Regions from separate parts of the Streptomyces sp. NPDC088350 genome, predicted to be linked through region 2. Evidence: riboswitches for the same ligand, from Rfam matches in the RefSeq annotation. Region 2 holds a riboswitch; each other region holds the start of a gene.
What was found. Region 2 has a riboswitch for thiamine pyrophosphate ahead of thiO (glycine oxidase ThiO). Riboswitches for the same ligand answer to the same signal wherever they lie in the genome.
Positions count from the first base shown of each region.

Region 1: linked by a shared signal. The riboswitch ahead of thiC (phosphomethylpyrimidine synthase ThiC) and the one ahead of thiO (glycine oxidase ThiO) in region 2 are both predicted to bind thiamine pyrophosphate.
Region 3: linked by a shared signal. The riboswitch ahead of ACIQBL_RS34580 (thiamine ABC transporter substrate binding subunit) and the one ahead of thiO (glycine oxidase ThiO) in region 2 are both predicted to bind thiamine pyrophosphate.

Region 1 covers NZ_JBIVNL010000012.1:83,932-89,644, forward strand. Annotated here, with positions in the region: gene ACIQBL_RS36295 (IclR family transcriptional regulator) at 1-824, shown strand, start outside; gene ACIQBL_RS36300 (SsgA family sporulation/cell division regulator) at 924-1,361, shown strand; gene ACIQBL_RS36305 (YibE/F family protein) at 1,440-2,966, opposite strand; TPP riboswitch at 3,038-3,227, shown strand; gene thiC (phosphomethylpyrimidine synthase ThiC) at 3,220-5,094, shown strand; gene ACIQBL_RS36315 (phosphoribosyltransferase) at 5,245-5,713, shown strand, end outside.
Region 2 covers NZ_JBIVNL010000007.1:134,092-139,804, forward strand. Annotated here, with positions in the region: gene pknB (Stk1 family PASTA domain-containing Ser/Thr kinase) at 1-1,002, opposite strand, end outside; gene ACIQBL_RS25215 (thiazole synthase) at 1,178-1,972, opposite strand; gene thiS (sulfur carrier protein ThiS) at 1,976-2,176, opposite strand; gene thiO (glycine oxidase ThiO) at 2,173-3,336, opposite strand; TPP riboswitch at 3,334-3,445, opposite strand; gene ACIQBL_RS25230 (NAD(P)/FAD-dependent oxidoreductase) at 3,538-4,767, shown strand; gene ACIQBL_RS25235 (Rv2175c family DNA-binding protein) at 4,832-5,203, shown strand; gene thiE (thiamine phosphate synthase) at 5,295-5,713, shown strand, end outside.
Region 3 covers NZ_JBIVNL010000011.1:88,271-93,983, forward strand. Annotated here, with positions in the region: gene ACIQBL_RS34570 (ABC transporter ATP-binding protein) at 1-221, opposite strand, end outside; gene ACIQBL_RS34575 (ABC transporter permease) at 221-1,822, opposite strand; gene ACIQBL_RS34580 (thiamine ABC transporter substrate binding subunit) at 1,879-2,958, opposite strand; TPP riboswitch at 2,955-3,061, opposite strand; gene rlmN (23S rRNA (adenine(2503)-C(2))-methyltransferase RlmN) at 3,093-4,199, opposite strand; gene ACIQBL_RS34590 (phosphatidate cytidylyltransferase) at 4,303-5,493, opposite strand; gene frr (ribosome recycling factor) at 5,493-5,713, opposite strand, start outside.

The sequences.
Region 1 (5,713 bases), on a different contig from region 2:
CCTCCGCGCGGCAGCCGCGCCCGGTGGCGGCCCCGCCGCAGCAGCGCTCCGTGCCGGCTCCCGACCAGCATCAGTCCGCCGCCACCCTCATCGGATCCGTGCAGCGGGCGATGCGCCTGCTGGAGTCCGTCGCCGGGCACGAGCACGGAGCCCCCGCCAAACAACTGGCCCGTGAGACCGGCCTCGCCCTTCCCACGGCGTACCACCTGCTGCGCACCCTCGTGCACGAGGGCTATCTCCGCCGCGACAAAGGGCTGTTCTTCCTCGGAGAAGCGGCCGAGCGGTTGAGCAGCAGCGGAGCACAGGAGAAACGTCGCAGCACGATCGTCGACGCGTTGGCGGCCTGGCGGGATTCGATCGGCGTACCGGTCTACTACGCGATGTACCGCGACGGCGAGATCGAGGTCATGTGCGTCTCCGACACCCCGGGCAATCCGGCGGTCGAGGAGTGGGCCGACTTCCGTGAGACGGGGCACGCGCACGCGATCGGGCAGTGTCTGCTGGCTCAGCTGGACGAGGAGGCCCGGCGCGACCACCTCGACCGTTTCCCCGTGCGGTCCCTCACCCCGTACACCGTGCGGGACGGCCACTCCCTGCTGCGGCGCCTGGACGGGATGCGGCGGATGGAGCCGGTGGTGGAGCGTCAGGAGTACGCGCTGGGGACGGTCTGCGCGGCGATTCCGATCACGCTCGGCACCACGGCCGCCACGATGGCCATCTCCCTGCCCGCGCATCAGGCCGAACGGCTGCCGGCCGCGGCCCGGCAACTGCAGACCGAGGTCGGCAGGCTTGTGGGGTCGCTCGCGCTCTCTATCAGCATCTGAAAAATTACTCCTTGTGATCTGCCGTGCACGTTCAGCAATATTCCTTCAGTGTCACAGGGATCATTCCCAGCCAGTCGGCGGCAATTGACGGGATAGGCGATGCGCGAGTCCGTACAGGCAGAGGTCATGATGAGCTTCCTCGTCTCCGAGGAGCTCTCCTTCCGTATCCCGGTCGAACTGGGCTACGAGACATGCGATCCGTACGCCGTGCGGCTGACCTTCCATCTGCCGGGGGACGCCCCGGTGACCTGGACCTTCGGCCGGGAGCTGCTGATCGACGGGGTGGGCAGGCCGTGCGGGGAAGGGGATGTGCACATCGCCCCCGTCGATCCCGAGACGCTGGGCGAGGTGCTGATCCGGCTTCAGGTGGGCAGCGACCACGCGCTGTTCCGCACCGGCGCGGCACCGCTCGTGGCGTTCCTCGACCGCACCGACCGGCTGGTTCCGCTCGGTCAGGAGCGTGCCCTCGCGGACTTCGACGCCCACCTCGACGAGGCGTTGGACCGCATCCTGGCAGAGGAACAGAGCGCCGGCTGAAGCGCTGTCACGGCGGTGTTGGGCCGATTAGCTGGCGTAACGCTTCTGCTCAGCTCTGCGCGGCGGTTCTCGCCGTCCTCAGTGCTTGCGGCGCCGGCCCTTCCCGCCGCGTGCCGGTGCGGGCTTGGCGCCCGGCGCCGCAGTAGCCGCCGCCGGTGCTCCCGCCGTAGCCGCTGCCCGTCCTCCCGCCGGAGCCTTCTCGGGTCCCGGTCGGTCCGCCGAGACCACCAGGGCGGCGAGGGCCGTGGTGACCGGTACCGACGCGACCAGGCCGATCGAACCCACCAGCGTGCGCACGATCTCCTCGGCTACCAACTCGCTGTTGGCGACCGCCCCGACGCTGCTCTGCGCGATGGAGAAAAGCAGCAGCAGAGGCAGGGCGGCGCCCGCGTAGGCGAGGACGAGCGTGTTGACGACGGAGGCGATGTGGTCGCGGCCGATACGGATGCCGGCGCGGTACAGCCCGCGCCAGCCCATCGACGGGTTGGCCTCGTGCAGCTCCCAGACCGCCGATGTCTGCGTGACCGTCACATCGTCGAGCACACCGAGCGAACCGATGATGACGCCGGCGAGGAGCAGACCGCTCATGTCGATCGACGGGTAAAGGCCATGGATCAGGCCCGTGTTGTCGTCCGTGTTACCGGTGAGCGCGGCCCAGCCGATGAACACCGACCCCAGGACGCCGATGAGCACCAGCGACATCAGCGTGCCGAGCACCGCCACCGATGTACGGGCCGACAGGCCGTGGCACATGTAGAGGGCGATCAGCATGATGGCGCTCGACCCGACCACCGCCACGATCAGCGGGTTCGAGCCGTGCAGGATTGCGGGCAGGATGAAGAAGTTCAGGATCATGAAGCTGATGGCCAGCGCGATCAGTGCCATGACACCGCGCAGCCGTCCCACCACCACGACGGCCAGCGCGAAGATGCCGGCGAGCAGCGCCATCGGGAACTTGCGGTTCACATCGGCGACCGAGTACTGCAGATCCCGGGGCGCGGAGGGTTCGTACGCGACCACGACCTTCTCGCCCTGATGCAACTGCCGTGACTGGTCGGGCTGCACGATCTCCGTGAACGTACGGCCCTTGTCCTTGCCGGTGCCGACCGTGACCGTGGCCTTCTTGCAGGTGCCGCCCGCCTCCTGCTGGGCGGAGGAGCCCTCGGCGGTGGAGGTGTCCCCGGTCGCGCTCCCGCCCGAGGCGTTCACCGACGCGCAGCTCACGCTGACGACCTTGGTGACCGTCGCCTGCTGCGTCTGCCGGTCGAAGCCGACCCCGGTGCGCTTGTGCGACGGGGCGCCGCCGGGCCACAGCACCACCATGCCGACCACGACCGCCACGGTGAACGGGATCAGGATCGCCGCGATGACCTTTCGGAGATGCCGGGAGACGGGGGCGGCGGGGCCGTGACTGTGGGAATGACCGTGTCCGCCGCCCGCACCGGAACCGTGTCCGCCGTCCCCGCTGGAGCCGTGGTCGTCCCCGGAACCCGATCCGGAACCATGGTCGTCCCCGGACCCGTGGCCGTGGTCGCCTCCGGGACCGTGGTCGTGGCCATGGGGCGGCCCGGTCGGCGGGTACGGGGGCTGCTGCGTCGTGGTCACCGCCCGATCATCGCAAGAACGCCGGAGGCCCACTGTTCACCGCGCCACTTATGACGCTAGCGTGGAGGCACCTTTGCACACGCGGGAGCTCGGAGCACCGGGCTGAGAGGGCGCTGACCTTCGTCTCTGCGATGTTTCACGGGAAACGTCACCTGAATCGAGTGATGTTTCACATGAAACATCGGCTGACGGAAGCCGCTGCGTCGACCGCCGAACCTGTTACCGGGTAATGCCGGCGTAGGGAGTAGGTCTCATGACCAACAAGGACGTACGCACGTCTGCCTTCAGCCAGGACGAACAGCCCATTCCGGGCGAAGAGTTCGCGCGGGCCGGGCAGTCCACAGAGGCCGAGCAGTCCGCGGCGAACGGAAAGCCGACGGAGGCCGAGCGGCGCATCGGCTGGCACAAGGGGTACGTCGCGGGCTCGCGCCCCGATCTGCGGGTGCCGGTCCGTCAGGTGCACCTCACCAATGGGGAGTCGGTGACGCTGTACGACACCTCCGGCCCGTACACCGATCCGCTCGTCGACACCGATGTCCGCAGGGGGCTGGCGCCGCTGCGGGAGAACTGGATCATCGCCCGCGGCGACACCGAGGAGTACGCGGGCCGTCCCGTTCGCCCCGAGGACGACGGAATCAAGCACACCTCACCGCGCGGTGGGCTGCGCAACCTCGACGCGGTCTTCCCCGGGCGGCCTCGTCAGCCGCGACGCGGACGCGACGGCGTGGCGGTCACGCAGCTCGCCTACGCGCGACGGGGCGAGATCACGCCCGAGATGGAGTTCGTGGCCGTACGGGAGAACGTTTCGCCCGAGGTGGTCCGGGAGGAGATCGCGGCCGGGCGGGCGGTGCTGCCAGCCAACGTCAATCATCCCGAGATCGAGCCGATGATCATCGGCAAGCGGTTCCTGGTGAAGGTCAACGCCAACATCGGCAATTCCGCGGTCACTTCCTCCATCGAGGAGGAGGTCGAGAAGATGACCTGGGCGACCCGCTGGGGCGCCGACACGGTCATGGACCTGTCCACCGGCCGCAACATCCACACCACCCGCGAGTGGGTGCTGCGCAACTCCCCCGTCCCCATCGGCACGGTGCCGCTCTATCAGGCGCTCGAAAAGGTCGACGGCCGCGCCGAGGAGCTGACCTGGGAGATCTACAAGGACACGGTCGTCGAACAGGCCGAACAGGGTGTGGACTACATCACGGTTCACGCGGGCGTGCGGCTGCCGTTCGTACCGCTGACGGCGAACCGCAAGACCGGCATCGTCTCGCGCGGCGGCTCGATCATGGCGGCGTGGTGCCTGGCGCACCACAAGGAGTCTTTCCTGTACGAGAACTTCGAGGAGCTGTGCGAGATCCTCGCCGCCTACGACGTCACCTACTCGCTGGGTGACGGCCTGCGGCCGGGGTCGATCGCGGACGCCAACGACGAGGCGCAGTTCGCGGAGTTGCGGACGCTCGGGGAACTCAACACGATCGCGAAGCGTTTCAATGTACAGACCATGATCGAGGGCCCGGGACATGTCCCGATGCACAAGATCAAGGAGAACATCGACCTTCAGCAGGAGATCTGTGATGAAGCTCCGTTCTATACGCTCGGCCCGCTGACGACGGACGTCGCGCCGGCGTACGACCACATCACCTCCGGCATCGGTGCCGCGATGATCGCCTGGTGGGGCACGGCCATGCTCTGCTATGTCACGCCCAAGGAGCACTTGGGCCTGCCCAATCGTGACGACGTCAAGACCGGCGTCATCACCTACAAGATCGCCGCCCACGCAGCCGACCTCGCCAAGGGGCACCCCGGTGCGCAGGAATGGGACGACGCGCTGTCCGACGCCCGCTTCGAGTTCCGCTGGGAGGACCAGTTCAACCTGGCCCTCGACCCGGACACGGCACGGGAATTCCACGACGAGACGCTTCCGGCGGAGCCGGCCAAGACGGCGCACTTCTGCTCGATGTGCGGGCCGAAGTTCTGCTCGATGAAGATCAGCCAAAGCATCACAGCGCAGTTCGGTGGTACGGCGGCTGCGGGGGCGACGGCTGAGGAGGTCGCCGAGGGGATGCTGCAGAAGTCGAAGGAGTTCGCGGCCAGCGGGAGCCGGGTGTACCTGCCGCTCGCTGACTGACGCTCACACGAGCGCCGCTCCGAGAAGCTCCGCTGTCGGGGCGGCGTTTCGTCGCAACTGTTTGTGGACGCCGGTGGGTCCGGTGGTGGTTGGTGGTGTCGACCGCATATTGAGTTGCCCAGCTGACAGGGGGACACGAGACTCGCGACCATGTCGACCACTGCGCGCAGCCTCACGCTTGAGCACTTCCAGTGGATCGACGGCCACGCCGATGTGTGGAAGATCTTCCGCGACCCCAAGGCGCTCGCCCTGGTTGTCCGTGGTCTGGTGGACCCGTTCAAACAGGACGACATCACGGCTGTCTGTGGCATCGAGTCCCGAGGATTCCTGCTCGGGGCGGCAGCCGCCATCGAACTTGGGGTCGGATTCGTCCCGGTGCGCAAGCAAGCCGGACTCTTTCCGGGCGTGAAGGCCGTCCGGCAGACCGCTCCCGATTACCGCGGCATCCGCCACGAGCTACGCCTTCAAAGGGCGTCGCTGACCCCGACGGACTTGGTGCTGATGGTTGACGACTGGATCGAGACTGGCAGTCAGGCGACAGCTGTCCGGTTGATGGTCGAAGAGTGTGGCAGTCGCTGGGGCGGTTGCGGCGTGATCGTCGACCAAGCCAGTGACCACT
Region 2 (5,713 bases):
CCGGCTGGTCCGGTTCAGCGGGTCACCGGGCTCGTCGTCCTCGTTGACGGGCAGCGGACGGGGCACGGTCAGGGAGCGCGGGATCACACTCGTGCGGTTCTCGGCGTGGGGATGTTCCGAGGCCAGCGCCTGCGGCGGCACCGCGTCCAGCTGCTCGTCGCGCAGCCCCGACCGTGCCTCGCGGACCAGACCGAACAGCGCGACCGCGTCGTACGGCCGGATGTCCGGGGTGCGCGCGGTGGCCGCGGCGACCAGCTCGTCCAGCGCGTACGCAAGACCCGGTACGACGGCCGAGGGCGGCGGGACGTCCTCGTGCAGGTGCTTGTAGAGCACGATCGCGGGGGAGTCCCCGTCGTGCGGCTTCTGGCCGGTCAGCATCTCGTACAGGACGACACCGCACGCGTACACGTCGACCCGGGGGTCGGCGGTGCCGCCCTCGATCTGCTCCGGCGCGAGATACGACACCGTGCCGAGCAGCGACCCTGTGGTGCTGGTCACCGTGTCGACTGACCTGACCAGCCCGAAGTCGGCGACCTTGACCCGGCCGTCATCCCCTATGAGCACGTTCTCCGGCTTCATGTCCCGGTGCACGAACCCGGCCCGGTGCGCGGCGCCCAGCGCGGCCAGCACCGGCTCCAGGATGTCGAGGGCGGCGCGCGGCTGCAGCGCCCCGCGCTCGCGCAGCACGTCCCGCAGGGTGCAGCCGGCGACGTACTCCATGGCCAGATAGACGTACGACCCGTCGGTGCCCTGGTCGAAGACCTGCACCACGTTCGGATGAGCCAGCCGTGCCACCGACTTGGCCTCGCGGATGAACCGGTCGACGAAGGTGGCGTCGGCCGCCAGCGTCGGGTGCATCACCTTGAGCGCGAGAACCCGGTCCAGGCGGGTGTCCACGGCCCGGTAGACCGTGGCCATCCCGCCGACGGCGATCCGCGCGTCGACGCGATACCGGCCGTCGAGCAACTGCCCGACGAGAGGGTCATGAAGGGTCGTATCCACGCAGGTGAGTGTACGAGCCGACACTGACAGCGCCCTCTTTTCGGCCAGTTTCGGGGCGGTACTGCAGCGGAGCTGTGACGCATCCCACGCACGGGCAGCCTCCCGCGGCGAGGCACCCCCACAGGAGAGGTCCACTTTGCAGCCGACCGTAAACGGGCGGCGCGCGGGTGGGAGATCAGAAGGCCGGACGTTCCGGGTCCAGCCGTGCCAGCCCCTCCGCAGGAGAAGACGCCGAGGCGAAATACCGGCGGGGGATCCGCCCCGCCCGATACGCCGACCGCCCCGCCTCCACAGCGCCCCGCATCGCCGAAGCCATCAACACCGGTTCCCGCGCCCGCGTCACCGCCGACGCAAGCATCACCCCCGCACACCCCAGCTCCATCGCGAACGCCGCGTCGGACGCCGTACCGGCCCCCGCGTCCAGAATCACCGGTACACGCGCGTGCTCGGTGATCAACTGGAAGTTGTGCGGGTTGCGGATCCCGAGCCCGGAACCGATCGGCGACCCCAACGGCATGATCGCCGCACACCCGACGTCCTCCAGCTTCCGCGCCAGCACAGGATCGTCGTTCGTGTACGGCAGCACCGTGAAGCCGTCGTCGACCAGGGTCTCGGCGGCGTCGAGCAGCTCGATCGGGTCCGGGAGCAGTGTCCGCTCGTCCGCGATGACCTCCAGCTTGACCAGGTCCGTCCCCAGCGCCTCCCGCGCCAGCCGCGCCGTCAGCACCGCCTCGCCGGCCGTGAAGCAGCCCGCGGTGTTGGGCAGCACCCGGATGCCGAGCCGCTCCAGGACGGACAGCACCGAACCGTGCACGGAAGCGTTGACGCGCCGCATCGCGACCGTCGTGAGCTCCGTCCCGGAGGCCACCAGCGCGCGCTCCAGGACGTCGAGGCTGGGCGCGCCTCCGGTGCCCATGATCAGCCGGGACGTGAAGGACGTACCACCGAGGACGAAGGGGTCGTCGGCCATGGGTCAGCCTCCTTGGACGGCGGTGAGGACCTCGACGCGGTCTCCCTCGGAGAGGGACGTCGACGGCCACTCCGCGCGCGGGACGACGGTTTCGTTGAGGGCGGCGGCCACGCCGGAGGGAGCCGGGGTCAGAGCACGCACGAGAGTGTCGAGAGCGGTGCCGGGCGCGATCTCCCGGCGCTCCCCGTTGACGGAGACGTTCATACGGGCTGCTCCAGGAGTGCTCCGGCGCCGAACCGTTTCGGCGTGAACGGGCGTGCCTCGTCCGGGAGTTCACCGGTGGCCAGCGCGTGTGCCAGGGCGTCGCCGGTGACCGGTGTGAGCAGCACGCCGTTGCGGTAGTGCCCGGTGGCCAGCAGCAGTCCCGGCAACTCGGTCGGGCCGAGCAGCGGCGCGTTGTCGGGGGACCCCGGGCGCAGTCCGGCGCGGGTCTCGGTGAGCGGGAGTTCGGTGATCCCGGGGACCAACTCGTGGGCGTCGCGCAGCAGTTCGTAGACGCCGCCCGCGGTCACCGTGGTGTCCCAGCCCAGTTCCTCGCTGGTGGCGCCGACGACCAGCTCGCCGTTCTCGCGCGGCACCAGATACACCTGGCTGCCGCGCACCACGGCCCGCACGGTCCGGTTCAGGAACGGCGCGTACCGCTCCGGCACGGTCAGCCGCAGCACCTGTCCCTTCACGGGCCGTACGGGCGGCAGGACGTCGTCCGGGACCCCCTTCAGCCGCCCGCTGAGGCTGCCGGCCGCGAGCACCACCTGGCCCGCGCCCAGCGCTTCGCCCTCGCGCGTGACGACGCCCGTGGCGCGGTCCCGCTCGACCGTGAGCCGCTCGGCCCAGGTCCGGTGGAAGACGACCCCGGCACGCTCGCAGGCGGCCACCAGCGCCCCCGCGAGCCGCCGCGGGTCGACCTGGTGGTCGCCGTCGACCCTGAGCCCCCCGCGCACGCCCGGCGCGAGCATCGGCTCCAGGCGCCGGCACTCGCGCCCGGACAGCCACTCGGAGTCGAGCCCCGACTGGTGCTGCAGGGCGTGCAGTTCGCGCAGATGGGCCCGGTCGTCGGCGTCCAGGGCGACGGCGAGGGTGCCGCAGCGCCGATAGCCGAGGTCGAGGCCGGTGAGGTCGGTCAGCTCGGCGACGAAGTCCGGGTAGCGGTGCGCCGAGGCGAGATTGAGGGCGAGCAGGGTCTGTTCGCCGTGGTGCAGTTCCGTTACGGCGGCCAGCATGCCGGCGGCCACCTGCGCGGCGCCGCCGCCCGGCCCCGGGTCCACGACGGCCGTGGCGAACCCGCGTCGCGTCGCGCGCCAGGCCGTGACCAGTCCGATGATTCCGCCCCCGACGACGAGGACGTCTGACGTACGTGCAGGCATGGGCGTCCAGCCCCTCCCTTCGCCGGCATGACCCGGATCAGGTTCGTACGGTCGGAGGCCGCCAGCCTCCCTCTCAGCCCGGTACGTCCGGACTCCCGCGAGTGCTTTACCTTGGCCAGCCTAGCCCGCCGTCGGCATTGTGGAACAGGTCACCTCACGCGCCCCCTGACTGACGAATTGTCAGGTGTCTATGGTGATCGGGTGAGCGAGCAGACGCGGGAACAGGGTGCGGTGGCGGTACGGCGCGTGGTCGTCGTCGGCGCGGGCATGGCCGGGGTGCAGACCGCCGTCGCCCTGCGGGATCAGGGCTTCACCGGCACCGTCACACTGATCGGCGCGGAACCCCATCAGCCCTACGACCGGCCGCCGCTGTCCAAGGCCGTCCTGCTCGGCAAGGCCGAGGGCTCCGCCTTCGACGTCGACTTCGAGGCGCTCGGCATCGAAGTGCGGCTGGGGCGCGAGGTGTTGGGCGTACGCCCCGCCGACCACGAACTGGACACCGCCGAGGGCCCGGTGCCCTACGACGTCCTCGTGCTCGCCACCGGCGCCGAACCGATCCGGCTGCCGGGCGCCGACGGCGTCCCCGGCGTGCATCTGCTGCGCACCCTGGACGACGCCGAGCGGCTGCGGCCGGTGCTCGCGCGGCAGCACGACATCGTGGTCGTCGGCGCGGGCTGGATCGGCGCGGAGTTCGCCACGGCCGCGCGCGAGGCGGGCTGCGCGGTGACCGTCGTAGAGGCCGCCGACCGGCCGCTCGCGGGCGCGCTGCCCGCCGAGGTGGCCGCCCCGATGGCCGCCTGGTACGCCGACGCCGGAGCCGTACTGCGGACGCACGCACGCGTGAAGCACGTCGAACCCGGCGCGGTGGTGCTCGACGACGGCTCACTGCTGCCCGCGGGCGCCGTCGTGGTCGGCATCGGCGCCCGCCCCGCCACCGCCTGGCTGACGGGCGCCGGCATCGAACTGGGCGCACACCGCGAGGTCCTGGCCGACGAGGGGCTGCGCACCTCGGTGCCGGACGTGTACGCGGTCGGCGACTGCGCCTCCTTCCCTTCGGGAAGGTACGGCGAGCGACTTCTGGTCCACCACTGGGACAACGCCCTCCAGGGCCCCCGCACGGTCGCCGCGAACATCATCGGAGAGATGCCGGCGGTCTACGACCCGGTGCCCTACTTCTGGTCCGAGCAGTTCGGCCGCTTCGTCCAGTACGCGGGCCACCACGCGTCCGCCGACACCACCCTGTGGCGCGGTGACCCGACCACCCCGGCCTGGAGCGTGTGCTGGCTGCGCGAAGGCCGTCTGGTGGCCCTCCTGGCCGTCGGCCGCCCCCGCGACCTGGCCCAGGGCCGCCGGATGATCGAGTCGGGCACCCCGATGAATCCCGAGCTGCTGGCGGACCCTTCTCTCCCGATGAAGGCCGCTATCGCCTAGTTCGAACCCCCGGGTCGGACCGGCCCGACTTCCGACTGTCAGTCCGGGATGGCACGCTGTTTACGTGACCGAGATTGACGCAAAGATCGATGCTCTCGTCCCCGCCTGGCTCACGCTGCCCGACATCGCAGAGATGCTCGATGTCGAGGTGACACGCGTGCGGCAGCTGGTCAAGGACGGCCAAGTCATCGCCGTACGCCGTGGTGAGAACCGCGCGCTGCACGTCCCCGCCGCCTTCATCGACGGGACCGAGCAGAAGGTCGTCAAGGGCCTCACGGGGACCCTGACGCTCCTGCGGGACGACGGCTTCTCCGACGAAGAGATGCTCGAGTGGCTCTTCACCCCCGACCCCAGCCTGCCCGGCACGCCCGCGCAGGCGCTGAGCGAGAATCGCGGCACGGAGGTGAAGCGCCGCGCCCAGGCGCTCGCCGTCTGACCCGCACGACCGACCGGTGTACGGGCCGCGGCCACGCTCCAGCGCGGCCCGTACGCAGGACCACCACGCAACGACAACGGGGGACACACGCATGGCCGACACCGCCGCGACCGCCGCTCGCGCGGAACTCGCCGACGCCCGGGTCTACCTCTGCACGGACGCACGTCGGCGCCAGGGCGACCTCGCGGAGTTCCTGGACGCAGTCCTGGCCGGCGGGGTCGACATCGTGCAGCTGCGCGACAAGGGCATGGAGGCCGCCGAGGAGCTGGAGCACCTCCAGGTGTTCGCCGACGCCTGCGCCCGGCACGGCAGGCTGCTCGCGGTCAACGACCGCGCGGACGTCGCCCACGCCGCCGGCGCCGACGTACTGCACCTGGGCCAGGGCGACCTCCCGGTCCCCGCGGCCCGCGCGATCCTCGGCGACGACGTACTGATCGGGCGCTCCACGCATGCCGAGTCGGAGGCCGCCGCAGCCGCGGTCCAGGAGGGCGTGGACTACTTCTGCACCGG
Region 3 (5,713 bases), on a different contig from region 2:
CGCTTGTGCGCGGGCACTCCGGTCTGGTCGCGTCCGTCGAGCAACACCCGCCCGGAGTCGAGTGGTTGCAGCCCGGCCACCACCCGCAGCAGCGTCGACTTGCCGCTGCCGCTGGGCCCGAGCACACACACGATCTCGTGCTCGGCGACACCCAGGTCGACGGTGTCCAGCACGGGCCGCCCACCGAACCGTACGGTCGCACCCGCGAGACTGAGCAGCATCAGAACTCCCCGGTCCGGTCGGTGCGCAGCCGCTCAAGCACCAGCAGAGCCACCGCGCACACCACCATCAGAATCGTCGAAAGGGCCATCGCCTGGCCGTAGTTGAGATCACCGGGCCGGGACAGCAGCCGGGCCACCGCGACCGGCAGGGTCGGGTTGTCGGGCCGCGCGATGAACACGGTCGCCCCGAACTCCCCCAGCGACACCGCGAACGCGAACCCGGCGGCGATCAGCAACGCCCGCCGCACCAACGGCAGATCGACCTCGCGCCACACCCGCCACGGCGATGCCCCGAGCACGGCCGCCGCCTCCCTCAGCCGCCCGTCCACCGCCCGCAGTACGGTCAGCATCGTCCGTACGACGAAGGGGACGCCGACCAGCGCCTGCGCGAGCGGCACCAGGATCCATGAACTCCGCAGATCCAGCGGGGGTGTGTCGAGCGAGATCAGGAAGCCGAAGCCGACCGTGACCGCCGACACCCCGAGCGGCAGCATCAGCAGCGCGTCGAAGCCCCGCACCAGGCGGCCCGCGTCGCGCCGGGTCAGAGCCGCGGCGGCGAGACCGCCGATCACCACCGCGATGGCGGTGGCGGCGACGGCGTACTCCAGCGAGTTGCCGATCGCGGCGATCGGCGGGACCAGGAACGTGCCGCCGTCGTCGTGGGTCAGCGCCCGGTAGTAGCCGAAGTCCGGTGAGTCCAGGGACCGTTGCACCAGCACGGCGAGCGGCAGCACGAGCAGTACGAGGACGGAGACGAGGACCCCGGCGAGCAGGGCCCACTGGCCGGCCCCGCGCGGGCGCCGTGCGGTCACCGACGGGTCCACGAGCCGTAGGGCCGTCTCCCGGCGTCGTACCGTCCAGGAGTGGACGCCGAGGATCGCGCCCACCGCGACGAACTGGACGATCGTCAGCACGGCCGCCGTGGACAGGTCGAAGATCTCGGAGGTCTGGCGGTAGATCTCCACTTCGAGGGTCGAGAAGGTCGGGCCGCCGAGGATCTGCACCACGCCGAAGGACGTGAAGGTGAAGAGGAAGACCATCAGCGCGGCGGCGGCCACGGCGGGCGCGAGCGCGGGCAGCGTCACCTTCCGCCAGGCCCGGAGCCGGGAAGCGCCGAGCATCCGCGCGGCCTCCTCCTGACGCGGGTCGAGCTGGGCCCAGAGGCCGCCCACCGTCCGTACGACAACCGCGTAGTTGAAGAAGACGTGCGCGAGCAGGATGGCCCACACGGTGGTGTCCAGCCGTACGCCCCACAGGTCGTCGAGGAGTCCGCCCCGGCCGACGAGCGCGAGGAACGCCGTACCGACGACGACCGTCGGCAGCACGAAGGGGACCGTCACGACGGCCCGCAGCACCTGCCGGCCCGGGAAGTCGAAGCGCGCGAAGACATACGCGCCGGGGAGCGCGATCAGCAGCGTGAGCGCGGTGGACGCGAGCGCCTGCCAGGTGGTGAACCACAGGACGTGCCGGATGTCGGACTGCGCGAGCACGTCCCCGATCCGGCCCCACTGCCAGGCGCCGTCGACCTTGAGACCGCGCGCGACGATCGCGGCGACCGGGTAGGCGAAGAACACCGCGAAGAACGCGACGGGCAGGGCCATGAGGCCGAGCCGCGTCGCGCTGCCCTTACGGGAGGACCTCCGCGGGGCTGCTTCAGCTACTTCAGTACGAGCGAGGTCCACGACTTGACCCACTGGTCGCGGTCGGCGGCGATCTTCGCGGGCGCCATGGTCGCGGGGTCCGGGGCCTGGCGGCCGTACTTCACGAACTCCTGCGGCACCTGGGCGCCTTCGATCACCGGGTAGACGAACATGTTGAGCGGCATGTCCTCCTGAAACTCCTTGGTGAGCAGGAAGTCGATGAAGGCCTTGCCCCCCTTGGTGTTCTGGGCGTTGCTGAGCAGTCCCGCGTACTCGGTCTGCCGGAAGCAGGTGCCGTACGACACCCCGGTGGGCGCGGTGGTCGGCTTCGGGTCGCCGTAGATGACCTCGGCGGGCGGCGAGGAGGCGTACGAGACGACGAGGGGCCGGTCGCCGCCCGCCTTCTTGCCGCCTGCGGAGCCGGAGAACTCCTGGTCGTAGGCCTGCTCCCAGCCGTCGACGACCTTCACGCCGTTGGCCTTGAGCTTCGTCCAGTACGCCTGCCAGCCGTCGTCGCCGTACTGTGCGGCGCTGCCGAGCAGGAAGCCGAGGCCGGGTGAGGAGGTGGCGGCGTTCTCGGTGACGAGGAGGTTCTTGTACTCGGGCTTGACCAGGTCCGCGAACGAGGTCGGCGGGGTCAGCTTGTGCTTGCTGAACCAGGCCGTGTCGTAGTTGACGCAGATGTCGCCGGTGTCGATCGGGGTGACCCGGTGCTTGGTCTCGTCGACGCGGTACGCGGGCTTGACGGTGGCCGAGCCCTTCGCGTCGTAGGACTGGAAGAGACCGTTGTCGAGCGCACGGGAGAGCAGGGTGTTGTCGACGCCGAAGAAGACGTCGCCCTGGGGGTTGTCCTTGGTGAGGATCGCCTTGTTGACGGCCTGTCCGGCGTCGCCGTCCTTGAGGACCTTGACGGTGTAGCCGGACTGCTTCTCGAAGTCCTTGAGGACGCTCTTCGAGACGGCCCACGAGTCGTGGCTGACGAGGGTGACGGTCTTGTCGGATCCGGAGCCGCCGCCCTGGTCCGACCCCGACCCGCACGCGGAGAGCGTGACCAGGCCGAGGCCGACGAGGACAGCACAGTACTTCTTGGTGTTCACGGTGATGACCGAACTTCCTACCCAGAATGACCTGGGCGAGGTTCAGAGGGTCTGCGGCCCGATTGCCGCACTCTCAGCGCTGCGCGCTCCCCTGTCGGATATGAAGATGTACGTACAGGTCGTACGAGTGAAGGTTACCTCTCGGTGGCCGCGAGCTGGCCACACGCTCCGTCGATCTCCTGGCCCCGGGTGTCCCGGACGGTGACCGGCACCCCGTGGGCCGCGATGGCCTCGACGAACGCCTTCTCGTCCTCGGGACGGGAGGCGGTCCACTTCGAGCCAGGCGTCGGGTTCAGCGGGATGAGATTGACGTGCACGGGCTTGCCCTTGAGGAGGCGGCCGAGGCGGTCACCGCGCCACGCCTGGTCGTTGATGTCGCGGATCAGCGCGTACTCGATGGACAGGCGGCGGCCCGACTTCGCCGCGTACTCCCAGCCGGCGTCGAGGACCTCGCGCACCTTCCACCGCGTGTTCACGGGGACCAGGGTGTCGCGCAGCTCGTCGTCGGGCGCGTGCAGCGAGATCGCGAGCCGGCACTTGAAGCCCTCGTCGGAGAAGCGGTGGATCGCCGGGACCAGTCCGACCGTCGAGACGGTGATCCCGCGCTGCGAGAGGCCGAGGCCGTCCGGCTCCGGGTCGGTCAGGGCGCGGATGGACTGGACGACCCGCTTGTAGTTGGCGAGGGGCTCGCCCATGCCCATGAAGACGATGTTGGAGAGGCGGGCGGGTCCGCCGGGAATCTCGCCGTCGCGCAACGCCCGCATACCGTCGACGATCTGGTGCACGATCTCGGCGGTGGAGAGATTCCGGTCGAGTCCGGCCTGTCCGGTCGCGCAGAACGGGCAGTTCATCCCGCAGCCCGCCTGCGAACTGATGCACATGGTCACCCGGTCCGGGTACCGCATCAGCACGGACTCGACGAGCGTCCCGTCGAACAGCCGCCACAGCGTCTTACGGGTGGTGTCCTGGTCGGTCGACAGATGCCGCACGACCGTCATCAGCTCAGGAAGCAGCGCCTCCTGGAGCTTGGCGCGCGAACCGGCGGGGATGTCGGTCCACTGCTCCGGGTCGTGCGCGAACCGCGCGAAGTAGTGCTGCGAGAGCTGCTTGGCGCGAAACGGCTTCTCCCCGATCGCGGCGACGGCTTCCTTGCGCTCGGCGGGCGTGAGATCGGCAAGGTGCCGCGGGGGCTTCTTGGCTCCGCGGGGGGCGACGAATGTGAGTTCTCCGGGCTTAGGCATGGCCCTACCAGTGTCGCAGACATACGAAGAGGGACTCGCCGCCCTGTGGACAACGAGCCCCTCGTACGCAAAACAGCAGGTCAGCTGGTTTTGTGGCGGCCTTTCAGCCGGACCCGACGAAGAGCACGAACATCAGCCACACCACCGGAGCCGTCGGCAGCAAGGAGTCCAAACGGTCCATGATGCCGCCGTGCCCCGGCAGCAGCGTGCCCATGTCCTTGATGCCGAGGTCCCGCTTGATCATGGACTCGCCGAGGTCGCCCAGCGTGGCGCTGGCCGCGACCGCGAGGCCCAGGAGGAGGCCCTGCCACCAGCTGCCGTCGTCGATCAGGAACTCCATGCACAGCGCGCCCGCCACCATCGCGAAGGACACCGCCCCGAACAGGCCCTCGCGGGTCTTGCCGGGGCTGATGCGCGGAGCGAGCTTGTGCGTGCCGAAGCGCCAGCCGACGGCGTAGGCGCCCGTGTCGCTGACCACGGTCAGCAGCAGGAACGTCATGACCCGCCAGGCGCCGTCGTCCGCGGTGAGCATCAGGGCGACGAACGTGGCCAGGAACGGCACGTAGAACGCCGCGAAGACGCCCGCCGTGACGTCCTTGAGGTAGCCCTCGGGCGGTTCCGTCATCCGCCAGACGAGGACGGCGAGCGCCGTGAGCGCCATGGCGACCCAGGCGCCCTCGGCGCCCCGGACGTATCCGGCGACGACCATCGCCGCGCCGCCGACCGCGAGGGGCACGAGGGGCGCCTTGATGCCCTTGCGCTCCTCCAGCCGCGAGGTCAGCTCCCACAGGCCCACGACGACGGCGACCGCTATCACGCCGACGAACACGGCCTTGACGACGAACAGGGACGCGATGATCACCGCGCCGAGTCCGACACCGACCCCTATGGCCGCACCCAGGTCCCGGCCCGCGCTCTTCTTCTGCGGGGCGGGCGCCGGTGGCGGGGCGTCGGGCATGGGCTCCGGATTCTGCGGCACCGCCTCGTAGGGCAGCGCGTGCGGCGTGTCAGAGGGCTGCGTCCGCGGGTCGTACGGCGGCGACTGCCGTACGTCGTACGGCGGCTGCTGTGTCTCGTCGCGGAACAAGGGGCCGCTCAGCCGAGCGGCCCCCCGGTCGTCATCCTGGTGTCCGCCGTATGCGGGCTCGTCGGGCACGATGGGCATGGGGCGAGTCTGCTGCGCCTCAGGCGCATCGTACGTGGGACCCGCCGGGGCAGCCCCCTGGACAGGCCCCTGGTCGGACGGCCCCCAGTACCCGGCTTGTGGCGGTGCCCCCCAGGAAGAGTCGTTCATCAGACCTCGAGCAGCTCCGCTTCCTTGTGCTTGAGGAGCTCGTCCACCTGGGCGACGTACTTCGCCGTGGTGTCGTCGAGCTCCTTCTCCGCGCGACGGACCTCGTCCTCGCCGGACTCCTTGTCCTTGACGAGCTTGTCCAGGGCGTCCTTGGCCTTGCGGCGGACGGCGCGGATGGACACCTTGGAGTCCTCGGCCTTGGTCCGGGCGACCTTGATGT